3 linked regions of the Beijerinckia sp. 28-YEA-48 genome follow. The protein of the gene in region 1 interacts with the protein of each later gene in a pairwise test. Links are inferred from orthologs where the notes say so. Each region holds a gene or a part of one and is shown in the gene's direction. Other genes may lie near its edges.

What was found.
Region 2: the proteins of BLW50_RS17810 (region 1) and dnaQ interact in binary tests that used the Escherichia coli proteins (3 or more experiments, as listed by UniProt). The link is inferred for Beijerinckia sp. 28-YEA-48 from one-to-one orthologs.
Region 3: the proteins of BLW50_RS17810 (region 1) and dnaE interact in binary tests that used the Escherichia coli proteins (3 or more experiments, as listed by UniProt). The link is inferred for Beijerinckia sp. 28-YEA-48 from one-to-one orthologs.

What each region holds. Positions count from the first base shown.
Region 1 is NZ_FNSI01000001.1:3,786,846-3,792,489, reverse strand. Bases 1,490-4,370 are described here. They hold BLW50_RS17810 (DNA polymerase III subunit gamma/tau), read left to right. Parts: upstream 1,490-1,921; coding sequence 1,922-3,820; downstream 3,821-4,370. Other genes in these bases: recR (recombination mediator RecR), read left to right, coding at 4,157-4,370; BLW50_RS17805 (YbaB/EbfC family nucleoid-associated protein), read left to right, coding at 3,831-4,154. Outside these bases: BLW50_RS17825 (glycosyltransferase family 4 protein), read right to left, coding at 1-338; nudC (NAD(+) diphosphatase), read right to left, coding at 441-1,442; more of recR, read left to right, coding at 4,371-4,762; BLW50_RS17795 (metal-dependent hydrolase family protein), read right to left, coding at 4,821-5,644. UniProt on the Escherichia coli protein: Part of the beta sliding clamp loading complex, which hydrolyzes ATP to load the beta clamp onto primed DNA to form the DNA replication pre-initiation complex.
Region 2 is NZ_FNSI01000001.1:4,511,455-4,517,207, reverse strand. What follows is about bases 840-3,829. They hold dnaQ (DNA polymerase III subunit epsilon), read left to right. Parts: upstream 840-1,986; coding sequence 1,987-2,673; downstream 2,674-3,829. Other genes in these bases: BLW50_RS21195 (FxsA family protein), read right to left, coding at 3,342-3,782; secB (protein-export chaperone SecB), read right to left, coding at 2,740-3,228; coaE (dephospho-CoA kinase), read left to right, coding at 1,350-1,934; BLW50_RS21215 (Maf family protein), read left to right, coding at 840-1,338. In the rest of the region: BLW50_RS21220 (pyruvate, water dikinase regulatory protein), read left to right, coding at 1-710; more of BLW50_RS21215, read left to right, coding at 718-839; BLW50_RS21190 (Tim44/TimA family putative adaptor protein), read left to right, coding at 3,939-4,667; BLW50_RS21185 (murein transglycosylase A), read left to right, coding at 4,765-5,753. UniProt on the Escherichia coli protein: DNA polymerase III is a complex, multichain enzyme responsible for most of the replicative synthesis in bacteria. The epsilon subunit contain the editing function and is a proofreading 3'-5' exonuclease.
Region 3 is NZ_FNSI01000001.1:2,279,746-2,286,582, reverse strand. The notes cover bases 859-4,932. They hold dnaE (DNA polymerase III subunit alpha), read left to right. Parts: upstream 859-1,258; coding sequence 1,259-4,732; downstream 4,733-4,932. Other genes in these bases: BLW50_RS10785 (protein-L-isoaspartate O-methyltransferase family protein), read right to left, coding at 4,755-4,932; BLW50_RS10795 (ABC transporter ATP-binding protein), read left to right, coding at 859-861. Also shown: BLW50_RS10800 (lipoprotein-releasing ABC transporter permease subunit), read left to right, coding at 1-170; more of BLW50_RS10795, read left to right, coding at 175-858; more of BLW50_RS10785, read right to left, coding at 4,933-5,585; BLW50_RS10780 (amidohydrolase family protein), read right to left, coding at 5,669-6,837. UniProt on the Escherichia coli protein: DNA polymerase III is a complex, multichain enzyme responsible for most of the replicative synthesis in bacteria. This DNA polymerase also exhibits 3' to 5' exonuclease activity. The alpha chain is the DNA polymerase catalytic subunit.

The sequences.
Region 1 (5,644 bases):
GGCCCTTCTGTGGCGATATGGACAATATGCGGTGCGACGGCGGCGATGCGGTGCGGCACGCTGCGCGGCGGCGGCAGGGCCAGGCGGATGGCGGGGTAGGACGGCATCGGGACCGACCGATAGCCCTGCGGCGTCAGTAGATGCAGATCGACGCCCAGCTCCGGTAGCGTCCGTGATAGCCATTCATAAGTGCGCGAAACGCCATTGATCTGTGGCGACCAGGCGTCGGTCACCAAGAGCAGGCGCAGCGGATCGGTGCGATCGGCTGCCTGAATTTGCGGCCGAGGCCGACGTTTGCGCGCCGCCGGATGCCCGGCATCGACGAAAGAGAGCGCCATCCGCAGTTCTCCACCCGGACTTTCCGAGGATCACTACGGCCCCAAGAACATATTCGCACTGCGGTTATGTGACAGTGGGCGACTGGCGTTGCGCGGCTTTGCTTAGACGGCCGGCGTTTTGCCTTCGTGCCAGGCGCGCAGCAGGTGATGGGCGATGGCGATCGGGTGGGGCGCTTCAAAGCCGTCGGGGTGGCTGCGCCGGAGCATCAAATCGACATCCTGTCGGGTGAACCAGCGGCAATCCTCCAGCTCGGTCTGGTCGACGACGATGTCGCGATTGAGCGCCTGCGCCACGCAGCCGATCATCAGCGAGGAGGGGAAGGGCCAGGGCTGCGAGGCGATATAGGCGACGCGGCCGATTCGGATGCCCGATTCCTCCAGGATTTCCCGGCGCACCGCATCCTCGATCGTCTCGCCGGGCTCGAGAAAGCCGGCGAGCGCCGAATACATGCCCTTGCCGAAGCGGCCGGAACGGCCGAGCAGGCAGTCGTCACCGCTCACCGCCAGCATGATCACCACCGGATCGGTGCGCGGAAAATGCTGCGCGCCGCAGGTGGGGCATTCACGCCGCCAGCCGGCGCCGACCACATGGGAGGGCGCGCCGCAATTGCTGCAGAAGCGATGGTGGGCATGCCAATACATGACGCTCTTGGCCTGGCCGAGATAGCCGACTTGGGCTGTGGGCAGCAGGCCCTCGGTGGCGACGGAGCGCAGGTCGCGCACCACCAGGTCGGGCCGGCCGGGAATGATCTGCCGGCGGGTGTCGATGAGCCCGCTGGCGCTCACCGTTTCCTCGATCGTGATGGCGCTGTCGTCGATCATTAGGGCGAAAAGGGCGCGCTCGCCTTCCTTACCAAGCAGCACGGTTTCTCGCGCCGGGCCGATCGCCAGGGCCTCGGCCCGGGTGTGCAGCGGGTCAAGCGTGCCGTCCTGGCTTTTCAGCACCGGCCGGTCACGGCCGATGACGACAAAACGGCTGGTGGGATCGTCGAAAAAGCTGTCGAAAAGGCCCGGTTCATCGCGGCGTTCGGACAGGCGGTCGATGGGGTTGAAGGCATAGCCGGTGGCGGCGGACAATTCCCCGGCGGAGATATGATTTTGCATACGAAAAAGCGCTCGCGATTCTATCGTGGCAGTTTCACCCGCCACCCCGGTGGCGGCAATCGAAACTTGCCTCAAAGCTTGACCAGAAACTGGCCAGATGTGACCCAAGCGCGCGGTGCCGAGACGGAACCTGGGATTCCTTGTTCTGGCGGCTTGCGAAACCGGGCTCGCCCTGCCAAATAAGGGCCGGGAGGTTGGCGGTGGACGTTCCACTCGCCAACCGGGTCAGGTCCGGAAGGAAGCAGCCCTAACGAGATCGGGCGGGTCTCTGTCCAGCCTCCTACTCAAGCAAAATGCGTTTCGAAGAAGCGCATTTTTGCTTTTAGTTATTGTTTTGACGCGTCTTTGTGGCGTTTGATGATGTCAAACCGCAAAGCGCTATGACATTACATTCCGGATAATCCGGCCGTTTCGGCGGAGCAGGGCTCCGAAACAGGCCTGTTCCGCCCGCCTGGCGGCGGGATCGGGTAGCGAGGCTCATGAGCGACGGGCGCGACGAACAGACATCGGGAGCGTCCACGGCGGACGAACCGGGCCTCGGGCTTGATCTTGGCCCAGGGCTTGGCCTTGATCTTGGTGCAGCGCCGGCCGCAGGCCCCACGGGGGCCTATCGGGTGCTGGCTCGCAAATACCGGCCGTCGAGCTTCGACGATCTGATCGGCCAGGAGGCGATGGTTCGCACCCTGACCAATGCCTTCAAACTCAACCGCATTCATCAGGCCTATCTGCTGACCGGCGTGCGCGGTGTCGGCAAGACGACGACGGCGCGTATCCTGGCGCGGGCCTTCAACTACGAACTGCCCGCCAAGGACGGTCATCCGGCCATCGACCGCCCGTCAATCGACATGCCGGAGCTCGGCGCCCACTGCCAGGCGATCATCGAATCGCGCCATGTCGACGTCATCGAGATGGACGCCGCCTCGCACACTGGCGTCGACGACGTGCGCGAAATCATCGAGGGCGCCCGCTATCGCCCGGTGATGGCGCGCTACAAAGTCTATATCATCGACGAAGTGCACATGCTGTCGAAGTCGGCTTTCAACGCGCTGTTGAAGACGCTCGAAGAGCCGCCGGAGCATGTGAAGTTTCTGTTCGCGACGACGGAAAGCGAGAAAGTGCCGGTGACAGTGCGCTCGCGTTGTCAGCGCTTCGATCTGCGCCGCGTCGAATCGGATGTACTGATCGGCCATCTCGGCAAGCTCTGCACGAGCGAGAAGGTCGATATCGACGAACGGGCGCTGTCTCTCATCGCCCGCGCCGCCGAAGGCTCGGTGCGCGATTCCCTGTCGCTGCTCGACCAGGCCATTGCGCACGCCGCCGCCGGCGAGCCGATCAGCGCCCAGAGCATCCGCACCATGCTCGGCACCGGCGATCGCGGCCGCATCATCGACCTGTTCCAGGCGGTGATGAAAGGCGACATCGCCGTCGCTCTCGACGGCCTGAAGGAACTCTACGACCAGGGCGCCGATCCGGCGCTGGTGCTGACCGACCTGGCCGAATTCATCCATTTCGTCACCCGGCTGAAGCTGGCGCCGGAGTCGCGGCTCGACGCCTCGATCGGCCAGGACGAGCGCACCCGTGGCCGCGAGTTCGCCGACACGCTCAGCATCGGCGTGCTCACCCGCGCCTGGCAGATCATTTCCAAGGGGATCATGGATCTCAAGTCGTCGCCGCGCCCCCTGGCCGCCGCCGACATGGTTCTGGTTCGCCTAGCTTACGCGACCGATCTGCCGAGCCCCGAGGATGTGCTGCGCCGGCTGGCCGACAGCCCCAATGAAGGTCCGGCCCCATCTCGCGCCATGGTCAGTAACGGTGGTGGTGGCGGCGGTGGCGCCGTGGCCGTCGCTGGCGGCGCACGACCGATGTTGGCCACATCGTCGCCGGCGCCGCGCGTTCAGGTTCAGGCGAGCACCGCACCGCGCGTGCAGCTCGCCCGTTTCGAGGACGTGGTGGCGCTGGCCCAGATCAACCGCGACATCCAGCTCAAAATGGCGCTCGAGCGCGACGTGCGCCTGGTGCGTTTCGAGCAAGGCTCGATCGAATTCGCTTTGGCGCCGGGCGCTTCGGCGCAGCTTGCCGCCACCCTGTCGCGCAAACTGCAGGATTGGACCGGCCAGCGCTGGATGGCGGTGGTGGTTTCGGCCGAAGGCGCGCCAACTATTCTTGAGCAGCGCGACGCGCGCAAACAGGATCTTCTGGTTGGCGTGCGCGCCGATCCCCTGGTGCGCAGCGTGCTCGAACGTTTTCCCGGCGCCGAAATCGTCGGGGTGAAATCGGCCGAGGACGCCTTGCCGCCGCCCGAGCCGATGCTGCTTGCCGGGCCGAGCGACGATGAAATCGGCTATACTGACGACAGCTACACCGAAGATGATCTTTAAAGGATAAGCCATGAAAGACATCATGGGACTGATGAAACAGGCGCAAGAGATGCAGAGCCGCATGCAAGACATGCAGGCCGAGCTCGAGCGCATCGAGGTTGAAGGACAGTCGGGCGGCGGGTTGGTGAAAGTCACCCTCACCGCCAAGGGCGCCATGAAGGGCATTTCCGTCGATGCGTCCCTGCTCAAGGCCGACGAGAAGGAAATCGTCGAGGATCTGATCCTCGCCGCCCATGAGGATGCGCGCAAGAAAGCCGAGCGCACCATGGAAGAGAAGATGAAATCGGTGACGGCCGGACTGCCGCTGCCGCCCGGCATGAAACTGCCGTTCTAGTCATGGCCGAGCGGGTCGCCGGGCCGGAGATCGAACGTCTGATTCAGCTTCTGGCGCGTCTGCCGGGCCTGGGTCCGCGCTCGGCCCGTCGCGCCGCGCTGCATCTGATCCGCAAGCGCGAGGAATTGCTTGGGCCGCTGGCGGACGCCATGCAGGTCGCCCATCAGCGCGTGCGCACCTGTTCGTCCTGCGGCAATGTCGACACGATCGATCCGTGCACCATCTGCGCCGATCCGCGTCGCGACCCCACAACCATCGTCGTCGTCGAGACCGTCTCCGATCTGTGGGCGTTGGAGCGCTCGGGCGCGGTGCGTTCACGCTATCATGTGCTCGGCGGCACCCTGTCGCCGCTCGATGGCATCGGGCCTGAAGATCTCAACATCGGCATGCTGGTCGAACGCGTCGCCGGTGGCGGCGTCACCGAGGTGATCCTGGCGGTCAATGCCACGGTCGATGGCCAGACGACCGCTCATTACATCACTGACGTCCTCTCCCACACCAACGTCAAGCTGACCCGCCTCGCCCATGGCGTGCCCGTCGGCGGCGAGCTCGACTATCTCGACGAAGGCACGCTCTCGGCCGCCATCCGCCAGCGCACGAGTTTCTGAGTGCGCGATTCAAGGTCCCGCTGCCAGGATAGCAAGCGGGGCCTCATAAGGCCGGCGTTTAGGTCAGAGTATTCTTGTAGATCCGACCATCTTTCATGATAAGCTTCAGGTTCTTTTCGGGATCGGCGAGGAGCTTGATATCGGCGATCGGATCGCCATCGACGAGCAGGATGTCCGCATAAGCACCGGCTTCGATGACACCGATCTTGCCGGGGTAGGGGTTACGCGGTCCCGACATGGCCAGAAGATTGGCGTTACCGCTCGTCGCCATCTGCAAGACTTCGTCGTTGGAGTACCAGCGCGACATCGTCGTCAGGATTGCGCCCTGATTCTTCGTCATCGACGGCTCGAAGAGAATATCGGTACCCCAGGCGGTCTTGAGCTTATATTTCTTAGCGAGGCCATAAGCGGTGTCGGTGCCCGCGAACATGGTCATCTGCTTGGCGCGATTGGCCGAGCCTTCCGGATAGGGATTGGCGTATTCATTTTCGATGAACGCCTGGGAAGAGAACCAGATGCCCTTGTCGGCCATGATCTTCGCCGTCTCTTCGTCCATGAGCTGGCCATGATCGATGCAGCGCACGCCGCCGCGAATGGCAGTCTGAATGGCGCGCGGCGTATAGGCATGCACCGTGACATAAGTGCCCCAGTTCTCGGCCGCGTCGACCGCTGCGCGGAACTCGGCTTCCGTGTATTGGCTGACGTCGATCGGATCGAAATTTGAGGCAACACCGCCGCCGGCGGCGAGCTTGATCTGGCTGGCCCCGAGCATCAATTGTTCGCGCACCCGCTTCAAGACGGCATCGACGCCATCGGCGATCATGCCGCCGCCGACCGCTTCGCCCCGGCTGAGTGGACCGTTAGGCTGCGCCGGTACTTCGT
Region 2 (5,753 bases), 730 kb from region 1 along the record:
TGATCCGCAATCGCGCGCAGCTCGATCGCGCTATGTCCGAATTGTCGGTCTCGCCGGGTATCGTTCTTTATACGTTGGTCGATGCGGAACTATCGGCGGAAGTGGAACGGGTTTGTGCGGAGACTGGCAGCCCTGCGTTGAACGTGCTGCAGCCGGTGTTGAATCTGTTTCAATCTTATCTTGGTACCGCGTCGACATCGCGCCCCGGCGCCCAGCACATGCTGAATGCAGAATATTTCAAACGCATCGATGCGCTGAACTTCACCATGATGCATGACGATGGCCAGTTGCCGGAAAATCTTGAAGACGCCGATGTCATCCTGCTCGGCGTCAGCCGCACATCGAAAACGCCAACCAGCATCTATCTCGCCAATCGCGGCATCAAGACCGCCAATATTCCATTGGTTCCCCATGTGCCACCGCCCCATGCGCTGACGGAAGTTCGCAATCCTCTCATCGTCGGTCTTCTCGCCTCGCCGGAGCGTATCGTTCAAATTCGCCAGAACCGCTTGCTGACGCTCAATGCCGATCAGGAAACGCCCTATGTCGATCGCATGGCGGTGGCTGAGGAAATCACCAACAGCCGTCGGTTGTTTCAGCAGAACGGCTGGCCGACCATCGATGTCACCCGTCGCTCGATCGAGGAGACCGCTGCTGCGATCATCGATCTCTATCGCGAGCACCGCCTGAAATTCATTGCCGAGTCATAACAGCAAGATGGCTTCCTCCCTGTGGCAAGCGGAACAGCCATTGGTGCTGGCTTCAGGCAGTGCCTCACGCGGTAAAATCCTGCGCGAGGCCATGCTGCCATTCGAGGTGGCTTTGCCGCAGGTTGATGAGCGGGCCCTGGAGGCCGCGATCGACACCGGTACCAATCGTCCCTCGCGTATAGCCGCCGCGCTGGCGCGCGAAAAGGCCTGTGACGTATCGCGCCGCTTGCCGGGACGTCTGGTGCTGGGTGGCGATCAGCTTCTCGCCGTCGGTGATGACATTGTTCATAAAGCCGCCGATTTAGCCGGAGCGCGGGCGACCCTGCGGGGTCTTGCGGGCGGGACCCACCGTCTGCATTGCGCTGCTTGTTTCGTGCGTGACGAGAAAGTGGTGTTCGAAACCCTGTCGATCGCCGACATGACCATGCACACTCTCTCAGAGGCGTTCATCGACCGCTATCTCAAGGATGTCGGTGCGGAGGTTCTGGGCTCGGTCGGCTGCTATCACATCGAAGGCGCCGGCGTTCATCTGTTCGCTGCGATCGCCGGCGATCACTGGACGATTCGCGGCCTGCCGCTCATGCCTTTGCTCGCCTTCCTGCGGGAAAGTGGTTATCTGTGCCGATGAAGGGACGCCAGATGATCGTCATCGGACTGACTGGCTCGATCGGCATGGGAAAATCCACGACCGCGCAGATGTTTCGCGATCGCGGCGTTCCTGTGCATGATTCCGACAGCGCCGTGCATGAACTCTATCAGGGTACGGCCGCGCCGCTGATCGAGGCGGCGTTTCCCGGCACCGTCGTCGACGGCATTGTCGATCGGCAAAAGCTCGGTGCCGCCGTGCTCAACCGGCCTGAAGCGATGAAGCAACTCGAAGCCCTTATCCATCCGCTGGTCGGCGCCCATCGCGATGCTTTCCTCGCCCGCTGCCGCGCCCAGCGCACACCCGTCGTCGTCCTGGATATTCCGCTTCTGATCGAAATCGGTGGTGAGCGCAGCGTCGATATGGTCGTCGTCGTCAGCGCCAGTGCGGAGGTCCAGAAGGCGCGCGTCCTGGCGCGGCCAGGCATGAGCGACGAAAAATTCAGTGCAATTCTCGCCCGGCAGACTCCTGACGCAATCAAGCGCGCCAAAGCTCATTATATTGTCGATACCGGCCATGGATTCGCCCATGCGGCGCGGCAGGTCGATGATCTGCTGTCTGCGATCGCAGGACGCTGAATTATTGCCGTTGAACTATATATTGAGTGTTTGAAGAGGATAACGAGTGTCGCTGCGCGAAATCGTTCTCGATACGGAAACCACGGGCCTTGATCCCAACAGCGGCGACCGACTGGTCGAAATCGGCTGCGTCGAACTGATCAATCTCATTCCAAGCGGACAGACGTTTCACGTCTATCTCGATCCCGAACGCGACATGCCGGAGGAAGCCTTTCGCATTCACGGCCTGTCGGCCGAATTTCTGAAGGGCAAACCGAAATTCGCTGATGTCGCCGACCAGTTTATTGAGTTCATCGCCGGCGATCAGCTGATCATTCACAACGCCGAATTCGATATCAAATTTCTCAATGCTGAGCTGGGGCGCACGCAGCGCACGCTGCTCAAGATGGACCGGGTGACGAACACCCTCGCCTTAGCGCGGCGCAAACATCCAGGCGCCTCGAATTCTCTCGACGCGCTCTGCTCCCGTTATCGCATCGACAATTCACGCCGCACCAAACATGGCGCCTTGCTCGATTCGGAAATTCTCGCCGAGGTCTATGCGGAGCTCTTGGGTGGCCGTCAGTCGCATTTCGTGCTGGCCGAATCCCAGTCCACCGCCGTCGATCAAGTGGTGGGCGATTTCTTGAAAAAGCGCGAAACCGCGTTGGCGCCAACCGTCAGCGTCGAAGAGCTTGCCGCACACAGCAAGCTGCTCGAGAAGCTCGGCGAAAAGGCGATCTGGCAACGCTATTTCTAAACAATAAAAAAGCTGGCTCTGACCGTGTCAGAACCAGCTTCGATGATTTGGAATGACGGACCGTGGTTACGCGGTCGCGCCAGCTGCCTGCAGCTGTTCCATGCGCTGCCGATAGAGGGCAACGAAATCGATCGGATCGAGCAGCAGCGGCGGGAAGCCACCATTGCGCACCGCGTCGGCGACGATCTGCCGGGCGAAGGGGAACAGCAGCCGCGGGCATTCGATCCACACGACCGGATGGATTTCGTTCTCGGGAATGTGCTGCAGCTTGAACACGCCACCATAGGTGAGTTCAAACTTGAACAGGACATTGGCGCCTTCGCCGGCCGAGCCTTCGAGCATCAGATTGACGTCGAAATCGGTCTCGTTGATCTGGTTGGCGTTGACATTGACCTGGATGGAAATGTTCGGCGGCTCGCCCTGCGGGGCCAGCGAACGCGGCGCGTTCGGGTTTTCGAACGACAAATCCTTCGTGTATTGGACCAGCACGTTGAGCTGCGGCAAAGCGCCGCCGTTTGCTCCGTTCGCCGCGCCGTTCGACCCATTCTCCGCCATTGCTAAACCCTTGTCCGGTCGTGTCGTCGGACAGCCAATGGGCTGCCTTCAATTATCGCGACGCCGCCTAGCATGATTGCCGGGCCGGGACAAATGCGATCCCGCAAAAGCCATCAGGGCTGGCTGTTGCGGTTCGACGACCATTCCTCCGGCCGCAGGTCGGTGATCCCGTCATTGGCTTCGCGGATCGGCGAAGAGACCGGGCTGAAACGCGCCGGCAGCAGTTTCAGGCCCCAGCTGGCGCCGATCAGCAGCAGGCCGATGAAATCGGTGAGGAAACCCGGCAGAATCAGCAAGATTGCGCCGGCGATCAGCAAGCCGCCCGAAAACAGGCCGTTGAAAGAGAGCTGGACGATCCGCCCGCCCGCGCCGGCGAACACCTCGCCCATATTCCTGCCAAGCTTAGCCAGGACCAAAAATCCGAGCATCAGCGAGCCAAAACCGATGCCAAGAGCGGCGCCAAAGCCCCATGCGTCGATTACGACCACATAAGTCGCAATTTCTGCAAGAAACAGCAAAATAAAGGACAGAGTTCCTAGCGAAAATCCGCGCATGCTGCTTTGTTCGCATCCTTCATCTGGTTAGAAAGCCATTTGACGCCAATATAGGGTGGGCGCGGCGAAATTTTATGGTTGCGCAACACAAGACCCGGCAAGATAACGAGCCAGGGCCTGTGGTCAAAGGCGTAAGAGACTAGGAAACAGGTCGGTATGCAGGACTCGTTTGATGTAACAACCATTGTTTTCGCGCTTCTGGCCATTTTCGTGGTCTGGAAGCTGCGATCCGTGCTTGGGACGCGACCGGGTCCGGAAAAGCCCCGGCCCGAGCGGTCGCCAGCGCCCAATGGCGCGGCCCCCGGCCGTAATGGCAATGATGGCGTCGTCGTGCGCCTGCCGGGAGCGGCTAATGATGCCGGCGCGCCGACAACGGCCGCGGTGGCCGAATCCCGCGATCGCTGGACCGATGTGGCCGAGCCTGGCTCCAAGGTTTGGCTTGGCCTTGACCAGATCGTCGCTGTCGACCCGAGTTTCGACGGCAAGGGTTTCATCACCGGCGCCAAGTCCGCCTATGAAATGATCATCACGGCCTTTGCCTCGGGCGACCGCCAGGCCCTGCGTGGACTGCTCGCCAAAGAGGTGTTCGACAGCTTCGCCCAGGCAATCACCGATCGCGAAGCGCGTGGCGAAAAGGTCGAGACCACCTTTGTGTCCATCGACAAGGCGCAGATGACCGATGCGATCCTGCGCGGCAAGGTGGCGCAGATCACCATGCGCTTCGTCAGCAAGCTCATCACTGCGACTCGCGACCGGAACGGCACTGTCATCGATGGCGATGCGGAACATGTGTCCGATCTTGTCGACGTCTGGACCTTCGAGCGCGATACCAGCGCGCGCGATCCAAACTGGCGCCTGGTGATTGTCGCCGACGGCGATCGTTGAGGCGTCGGCCGAGAGCCGGCCGGATAAAACCGGCCGGAGCGGAACCGATCATAGATCGGTAGGGTTAGGCGTTGTATTTTCTGTCATGGTGATCGCCATGGCCCCTGTCTCCTCTCTCTCCGCTGAAAGCTTCCCGCCGCCCGAACTGGCGGCGCGCGCCCGCTTGCAAGAGATTTCCTTCGAGCGCCTGCCAGGTTTTGCCGGCGATGATCACCTTGCTGCCTGGACGACGCTGCGCAAATCCTGCGAACGTCTCAATGAGGCCGCTCCGTCGATCCGCATCGGCCAGGTGCCGAGTTCGACGTTTCAAGCTTTCTGCTCTGTCGCGCTGACAGCTGCCCCGCGAGATGCGCATGCGGCACGCGCTTTGATCGAACGCTATTTCGCGCCGTGGCGCATCGAGCCGATCCCCGGCGCCAATCCTTACGATCGCGGCTTTCTCACCGGCTATTACGAACCGGAAGTGGCAGGCAGCCTCGAACGTAGCGCCGACTTTCAAGAGCCGATTCTGTCCCTGCCCGATGACATCGCTTATACGTCGTCGATCAGCAGCCAGCCGGTGCTGCCGAGCCGCGCCGAGATCGACAAGGGCGCGCTCGCCACGCGCACCCGCCCTGTCGTTTGGGTGCGTGACGGCATCGAAGCCTTCATGATTCACGTGCAGGGATCGGCACGCGTTCGCTTGCCCGGTGGGCGCTTGCTGCGTCTCGCCTATGCCGGGCGCAATGGCCATCCTTATACCTCGATCGGCAAGCTCCTCGTTGATGGCGGACAGATCGCGGTCGCCGACATGTCGCTGGCGCGATTGAAGCAATGGGTGCGCGACAACGGCCAGGGCGAAGGCGAGCCGGGTCGAAAGCTGCTGCAGAGCAATCGCTCCTATGTCTTCTATAAAGCGCTCGACAATCTCAAAGAAGAACAGGGACCCGTCGGCGGCGAAGGGGTCGAACTCACGCCGCTGCGATCGATCGCGGTTGATCGCAGCCTATGGCACTATGGTCTGCCGTTCTGGATCGATGCGGATCTGCCCGATGCGTTGGGTCGCACCAAACCATTTCGCCGGTTGATGATCGCCCAGGATACGGG
Region 3 (6,837 bases), 1.5 Mb from region 1 along the record:
ACCTGTTCGACCCGACCTATTATTTCTTAAGCCGTCTGCCCTCGGTCGTCGTGCCGTCGGACGTGATCACCATCGTCACCTTGTCGCTCAGCCTGTCTTTGCTGGCGACGATCCTGCCGTCTTGGAGCGCTGCCAAGACGGACCCTGTTGAAGCGCTGCGCTACGAGTGATGCCGTGACCGTTGCGCCCGCCCTGCAATTACACAAGGTTGAACGCCGCTACGTCCAGGGGGAGGGAACCCTGGATATTCTGCGTGGCGCGGATCTGGGTCTCTGGCCCGGCCAGTCGGTGGCGCTGATCGCGCCGTCGGGCGCCGGCAAATCGACGCTGTTGCATCTGGCGGGTCTGCTCGAACATCCCGATGCCGGCGAGATCTATGTCGGTGGTCTGCCGACAGCCCATATGGGCGATGCCGAGCGCACGGCGTTGCGCCGGGTCGAGATTGGCTTCGTCTATCAGTTCCATCATCTGCTGCCGGAGTTCTCGGCGCTTGAGAACGTCATGCTGCCGCAGATGATCCGCGGTCTTGATCGGGCCGAAGCGCGCAGCCGCGCCACTGAGATTCTCACCTTCCTCGGTCTTGGTAAGCGTCTGGAGCATCGGCCAGGAACATTGTCGGGCGGTGAGCAGCAGCGCGTTGCCATCGCGCGCGCCGTCGCCAATACGCCGCGTATCCTGCTTGCCGACGAACCCACCGGCAATCTCGATCCGCGCACCGCCGATCTGGTGTTCGGTGCTCTCACCGAGATCGTTCGCGCGTCGGGTCTCGCGGCCCTGGTCGCCACCCACAATATGGAACTGGCGAGCCGCATGGACCGTCGCGTCACCTTGCGTGACGGGCTGCTCGTCGAGCTGGAATAGGCCTGTCTGGCCGCGCCTCGCAGCCGGTTTCAGCCAGCAGCCGGCTTAAGTATTGATTAACCATAAATTTCCCTGAAACAGTCCCGGCGTATTTCACGGGTTGCATTTACAAGAATGAGAACAAATAATGAACTTACAGTGATCGAAACGGGAAAAGGACATTGTCATGCGCACCTTTCTGAACGACACATTCGAGCTTGCAGCCCTCGGCGCCTTCGTCGCCTTGATCCTGCTTCTGACCCGCGCCGGGGCGCCGCTCGTGTGAGTGCAAACGCCGCTGTTGATGGCGGGAGGGACGTCCCCTTCCTGCTCGACGCGGCCGCGGGCTTCCTTGATCATGCGCGCGGTCTCCCAGAAGGGGGATGTGAGTCGCGAAATATCTGGATTGCCGTCGAATATGCAGCCTGAGAACATGCAGCGGATCGTCGATAAAGTGGGTTTTGTGCACCTGCACGTGCACACCTCTTTTTCCTTGCGCGAAGGCGCGCTGACGATCCCGAAATTGATCGATTTCGCCAAGGCCGATTCCATGCCGGCGCTGGCGATCACCGATACGAACAATCTGTTCGGGGCGCTCGAGTTTTCCGAGAAACTCTACAAGGAAGGCATCCAGCCGATCATCGGCTGTCATCTCACCGTCGATTTCGGCGATGGTCGCAACCTCGGGAGTCGTGCTGACGATCCCCGCGCAGGCCGTGGCGCCGTCGTCGTGCTCGCCCAGGATGCCGAGGGCTATGCCAATCTGATGCGCATCGTCTCGGCGGCTTGGATCGATCCCTCCGCTGGCGATCTGCCGCATGTGCAGATCGAAAAGCTCGCGGCCCAGGCCCAGGGCCTGATCGCGTTGAGTGGCGGCCCCACCGGCGCCATCGACAGTCTCATCGGCGATGGTCGTGCTGAACACGCCGGCCAGCGCTTGGCCGAACTGGAGCGGATTTTCGCCGGCCGGTTTTATGTTGAATTGCAGCGCCACGGCACACCGCTGGAGAAGCGGATCGAGCCGGTGCTGCTTGATTTCGCCTATCGGCGCTCGCTGCCGCTCATCGCGACCAACGAACCTTATTTCGCCGCGCTGTCTGATCACGAGGCCCATGACGCGTTGCTGTGCATCGCCGACGGCACGACCACAGGCCAGACGGGCCGGCGCCAACTCACCGCCGATCATCGCTTCAAAACGCGCGCCGAAATGCGCGGCGTGTTCGCGGATGTGCCCGAAGCGCTGGCTCATTCGGTCGAGATTGCGCTCCGCTGTAACTATCGGCCGACGACACGCGGGCCCATTCTGCCGCGCTTCACCACCGAGACCGGCGAACAGCGCGACGAGGTCGAGGAATTGCAACGCCAGGCGCGTGAAGGCTTGGCGCGCCGGCTCGCCGTGCACGGCATGGCCGATGGCTTTGGCGAGAGCGACTATCAGGAACGGCTCGAGTTCGAGCTCAGCGTCATCATCAAGATGAAGTTTCCCGGCTACTTCCTCATCGTGGCCGACTTCATCAAATGGGCGAAGGCGCAGGGTATTCCGGTCGGTCCCGGCCGTGGTTCGGGCGCAGGCTCCCTGGTCGCCTGGTCGCTGACCATCACCGATCTCGATCCGATGCGGTTCGGCCTGCTGTTCGAGCGCTTCCTCAATCCAGAACGCGTCTCGATGCCGGACTTCGACATCGACTTCTGCCAGTATCGCCGCGACGAGGTGATCCGCTATGTGCGCCAGCGCTATGGCGTCGATCGCGTGGCGCAGATCATTACCTTCGGCTCGTTCCTGGCGCGCGGCGTCATGCGCAACGTTGGCCGTGTGCTCGAAATGCCGCTGGGGCAAGTCGATAAACTGGCCAAACTGGTGCCGCAAAATCCGGCCGCGCCTGTCAGCCTGAAACAGGCGATCGAATCCGAGCCGCGCCTGCAGGAGGCGATGAAGGAGGACGAGCGTGTCGCCACCATGCTCGACATCGCCCGCAAGCTCGAAGGGCTTTATTCCAACGCCTCGACCCACGCCGCCGGTATCGTCATCGGCGACCGGCCGCTGGTCGAGCTGGTGCCGCTCTATCGCGATCCGAAGTCGGACATGCCCGCCACCCAGTTCAACATGAAATGGGTCGAGCCGGCGGGGCTCGTCAAATTCGACTTTCTCGGCCTGAAGACGCTGACGACCTTGGCGATCACCGTCGAGCTTTTGCGCCAGCGCGATGTCGAGATCGAGATCGACAAGCTGCCGCTCGACGACAAGAAAACCTACGAGATGCTGGGCCGGGGCGAGACGGTCGGCGTGTTCCAGGTGGAAAGCGCCGGCATGCGCAAGGCGTTGACGGAAATGCACGCCGACCGGCTGGAAGACATCATCGCGCTTGTCGCGCTGTATCGCCCAGGTCCGATGGCGAACATCCCGACCTATTGCGCCGTGAAGTTGGGCGAGCAGGAAGCGGACTATATCCATCCCAAGATCGAGCCGATCCTGAAGGAGACGTTCGGCGTCATCATCTATCAGGAACAGGTGATGCAGATCGCCCAGCTCCTGTCGGGCTATTCGCTCGGCGAAGCTGATATGCTGCGTCGCGCCATGGGTAAGAAGATCAAGGCCGAAATGGACGCGCAGCGCGATCGTTTCGTCCGCGGTGCGGTCGAGCGCGAGATTTCGAAGGTGAAGGCCAACGAGATTTTCGATCTCTTGGCCAAGTTCGCCGACTACGGCTTCAACAAGAGCCATGCCGCCGCCTATGCGCTGATCGCCTATCAGACAGGCTGGTTCAAGGCCAACCACCCGGTCGAGTTCCTGGCGGCGTCGATGACGCTCGATAAGGCCAACACCGACAAGCTGGCGGAATTCCGCAACGAGGCGCAGCGCCTCGGCATCAAGGTCGAGCCGCCTTCCATCAATGAATCGGAATCCGATTTCGCCGTGCGCCGCGATGCAAATGGCGAATTGCACATCCGCTACGCGCTCTCGGCCGTGAAGGGTGTCGGCGAGGGCCAGGCGCAGGCGATCGTGACCGCGCGCGGCGACAAGCCGTTCCGCGACTTCGGCGATTTCGCCAATCGCATCGATCCGCGCGCCATCAACCGCAAGGTTCTGGAAAACCTGGCCGCTGCCGGCGCCTTCGACGTGTTCGAAAAGGAGCGGGCGCGCGCCATCGCGGCGATCGACACCGTTCTAGCCCAGGCCAACCGCACCCAGGCCGAGGCGCTGGCCGGCCAGTCGGCGCTGTTTGGCGATAGCGCTGCGTCATTCATCGTGCCGAAGGCGCAGCCCTGGTCGCCGTCGGAGCGGCTGCGGCGCGAATTCGATGCCATCGGCTTCTTCCTGTCGGGCCATCCGCTCGACGATTACCAGCAGGTGCTGGGGCGCCTGCAAGTGCAGCGCTGGGTCGACTTCGCCCGCTCGGTGAAGCGTGGCGCCTCGGCCGGTCGCCTCGCCGCCACCGTTCTCGATCGCCAGGAGCGGCGCACCAAGTCCGGATCGAAAATGGGCATCGTCACCCTGTCCGATCCCTCAGGGCAATATGAGGCGATCCTGTTCCAGGAAGGGCTCAATCAATATCGCGACCTGCTGGAAAAAGGCTCGGTGGTGATGGTGGCCGTGCAAGCCTCGCTCGAAGGCGAGGATGTGCGCGCCCGCATCGCCACGGTCGAGGCGCTCGATCGGGCGGCCAGCAAGGTGCAGAAGGGCCTACGCATCTTCATGCGCGATGATTCACCGCTCGCCTCCGTGGCGCAGCGCCTCGGCACGAAGGGCGAGGGCGAAGTCTCCTTCGTGCTGATGCTGGAACGCGACCGCAGTGAGGTGGAAGTCAAATTGCCGGGCCGCTTTCACGTCTCGCCGCAGATCGCCGGGGCCATCAAGGCCATCCCCGGCATTGTCGCGGTCGAGCATATTTAGAAATATTCCTGCCGCACAGGCTTTAAATGTTGGCGCGGGTGGATAGCCACCAACCGTCGCCCGCGCACCAGCTTGTGTCACCAGGCATGCTTCCGCGTTGAAGCGAACGGACTTGATGTGCATTGCCCCGCACGAAGGCATGATGGAGTTGCTCGGCTTCCCAGTCCGTGCGGGCACCTTCACAGTCGATGAAGACGACGGGCCCGACCGCGAAGCGCGCGTCGAAAGTGTTGTCGGCGCGACGCGTTACGAGGAGCATCATGCCGTTGATCGGTCTGTCGGGCGTGAGGGGAAAGAGAAGCCGCCCGCCGACATCTAGCGCGTCGAGCCACGCATCCAACGGCCGCGTCGCGCCGGCGTTGACATAGATGACGTCGAATTTCGCGCTCAAGGGTTCTGTGCCCGATTGGGCATATATCGTGACATGAGGAAAGCCGGCCAGATTGATGGCCGCTCGGTTTGCAAGTTCAGGATCGATTTCAAAGGCCGCGACCGATCCCGTCGGTCCTGTGAGCTCGGCGAGGATGGCGGTATAGTACCCAGTTCCAGCGCCGATATGAGCAATACGTTCCCCAGCTACGACCTCCAGGGCCGCTAGGCAGCGACCATGCAGGCGTGGTTCACCGTTGTTTATGGTGCGATCGGCGCGCAGGGCCAGCACGGCATTGGTATAAAGGAAGCATAAGTCATCGGAAGGCGTCTTGACGTAACCCGTGCCAGTGGAAACGTACCATGGTCCAGGGCCGACGAAGCGTTCGCGCGGAACCTTTGCAAAGGCTTCGGTCAGACGGCCGTCGAGCCCTGCCGTGACAAGGCTGGCATAATATCTTCGCAAAGCGACGGTGCTGACCATACGGGAACTCCCATGATCGCCGGCTCCGTCGAGCAAAGCAAAAAAGCAGGCGGCTGTAAAACGCCTGCTGCTCACAAGGACTGCTAGCCGCCACAGCAGGCCGGTGGCGTCAGCCGCCCGCCGGCGCTTTTACGAATGCGCAGGGACGATTCCTTGGCCGCCCGCACGATGCGCGGCACGTCATAGGCGACAAGCTTGCCGCCGCGCTTGACGATCTTACCGTCGACGATGACCGTGTCGACATTGGCTGGCGTCGCCGACATCACGACGGTTGCCTCGATATTGGCTAAGGGCGCGGTGTTCACGTCATTGGTGTTGATCAGAATGATGTCGGCGCGCTTGCCCGGCGTCAGCGATCCCGTGACCTTGCCGAGGCCAAGCGCCTTGGCGCCGTTGATTGTGCCCATTTCGATGACTTCCTTGAAACCGAGGAAGCTGTCTTTCTCCGACTTCGTGCCGCGCCAGGGGATCGCCATGTTCCAAGTGAAACGCATGATCTCCAGCATGTTCGGCGGGGTGATCGAACTGGCGTCGCATGACAGCGAGATCGACAGGCCGGCCTTGCGCATGCGCATGAAGGCTTCACGGGCATCGCCGGCCAGGCCAAGACGATGTTCGGAATGGGTGGCGAAGCTGAGGGGAGAGCCGGCGCGCACCATGGCGGCATAATCCTCGTCCGAGCCCGGCAGATAGTGGCAGACGAGGAAGTTCGGTCCCAGATAGCCGCGCTTCTCATAGTCGACGGCATCGAAATTATTGGGCGGCGCCTGGCCCGCATGGACAGCGATCTTCAGCTTCCGTTGCATCGCGCGGCCGACGTCTTCGTGGAAGGTGGCTTCCGTCGCCTGGCCGATGGCGCGCAGATTGACGCCGAAATGCACCAGCCCGTCGAACGCGGTCCCGGAGGAGAAATAGTCTTTCTGGACACGGTCGATATCGGTGAAATCGAGCGGCTTGTCGCGCGCCAGCATGTCGATATGGCCATAGGCGTAGCGGGCGCGCAGCAACGAGTCCTTGTGGGCGCGCAGTTCAGCATCGGCATGGGCCGGGGAGCGCACGTTATGCGCCCAATTGTGCACGGTGGTGACGCCATTGTTGGCGAGTTCGGCCATCGCCAGCATGATGCTGTTGTAGAAATCATCGGGCGTATAGAGCGCTGATGTCGCGTTCTTCGCCGGGAAATATTCAAAGCCGCCGTCGGCGAGATAGTTGCGGCCGAGCGCGCTCCACATGTGATAGTGGGTGTCGATGA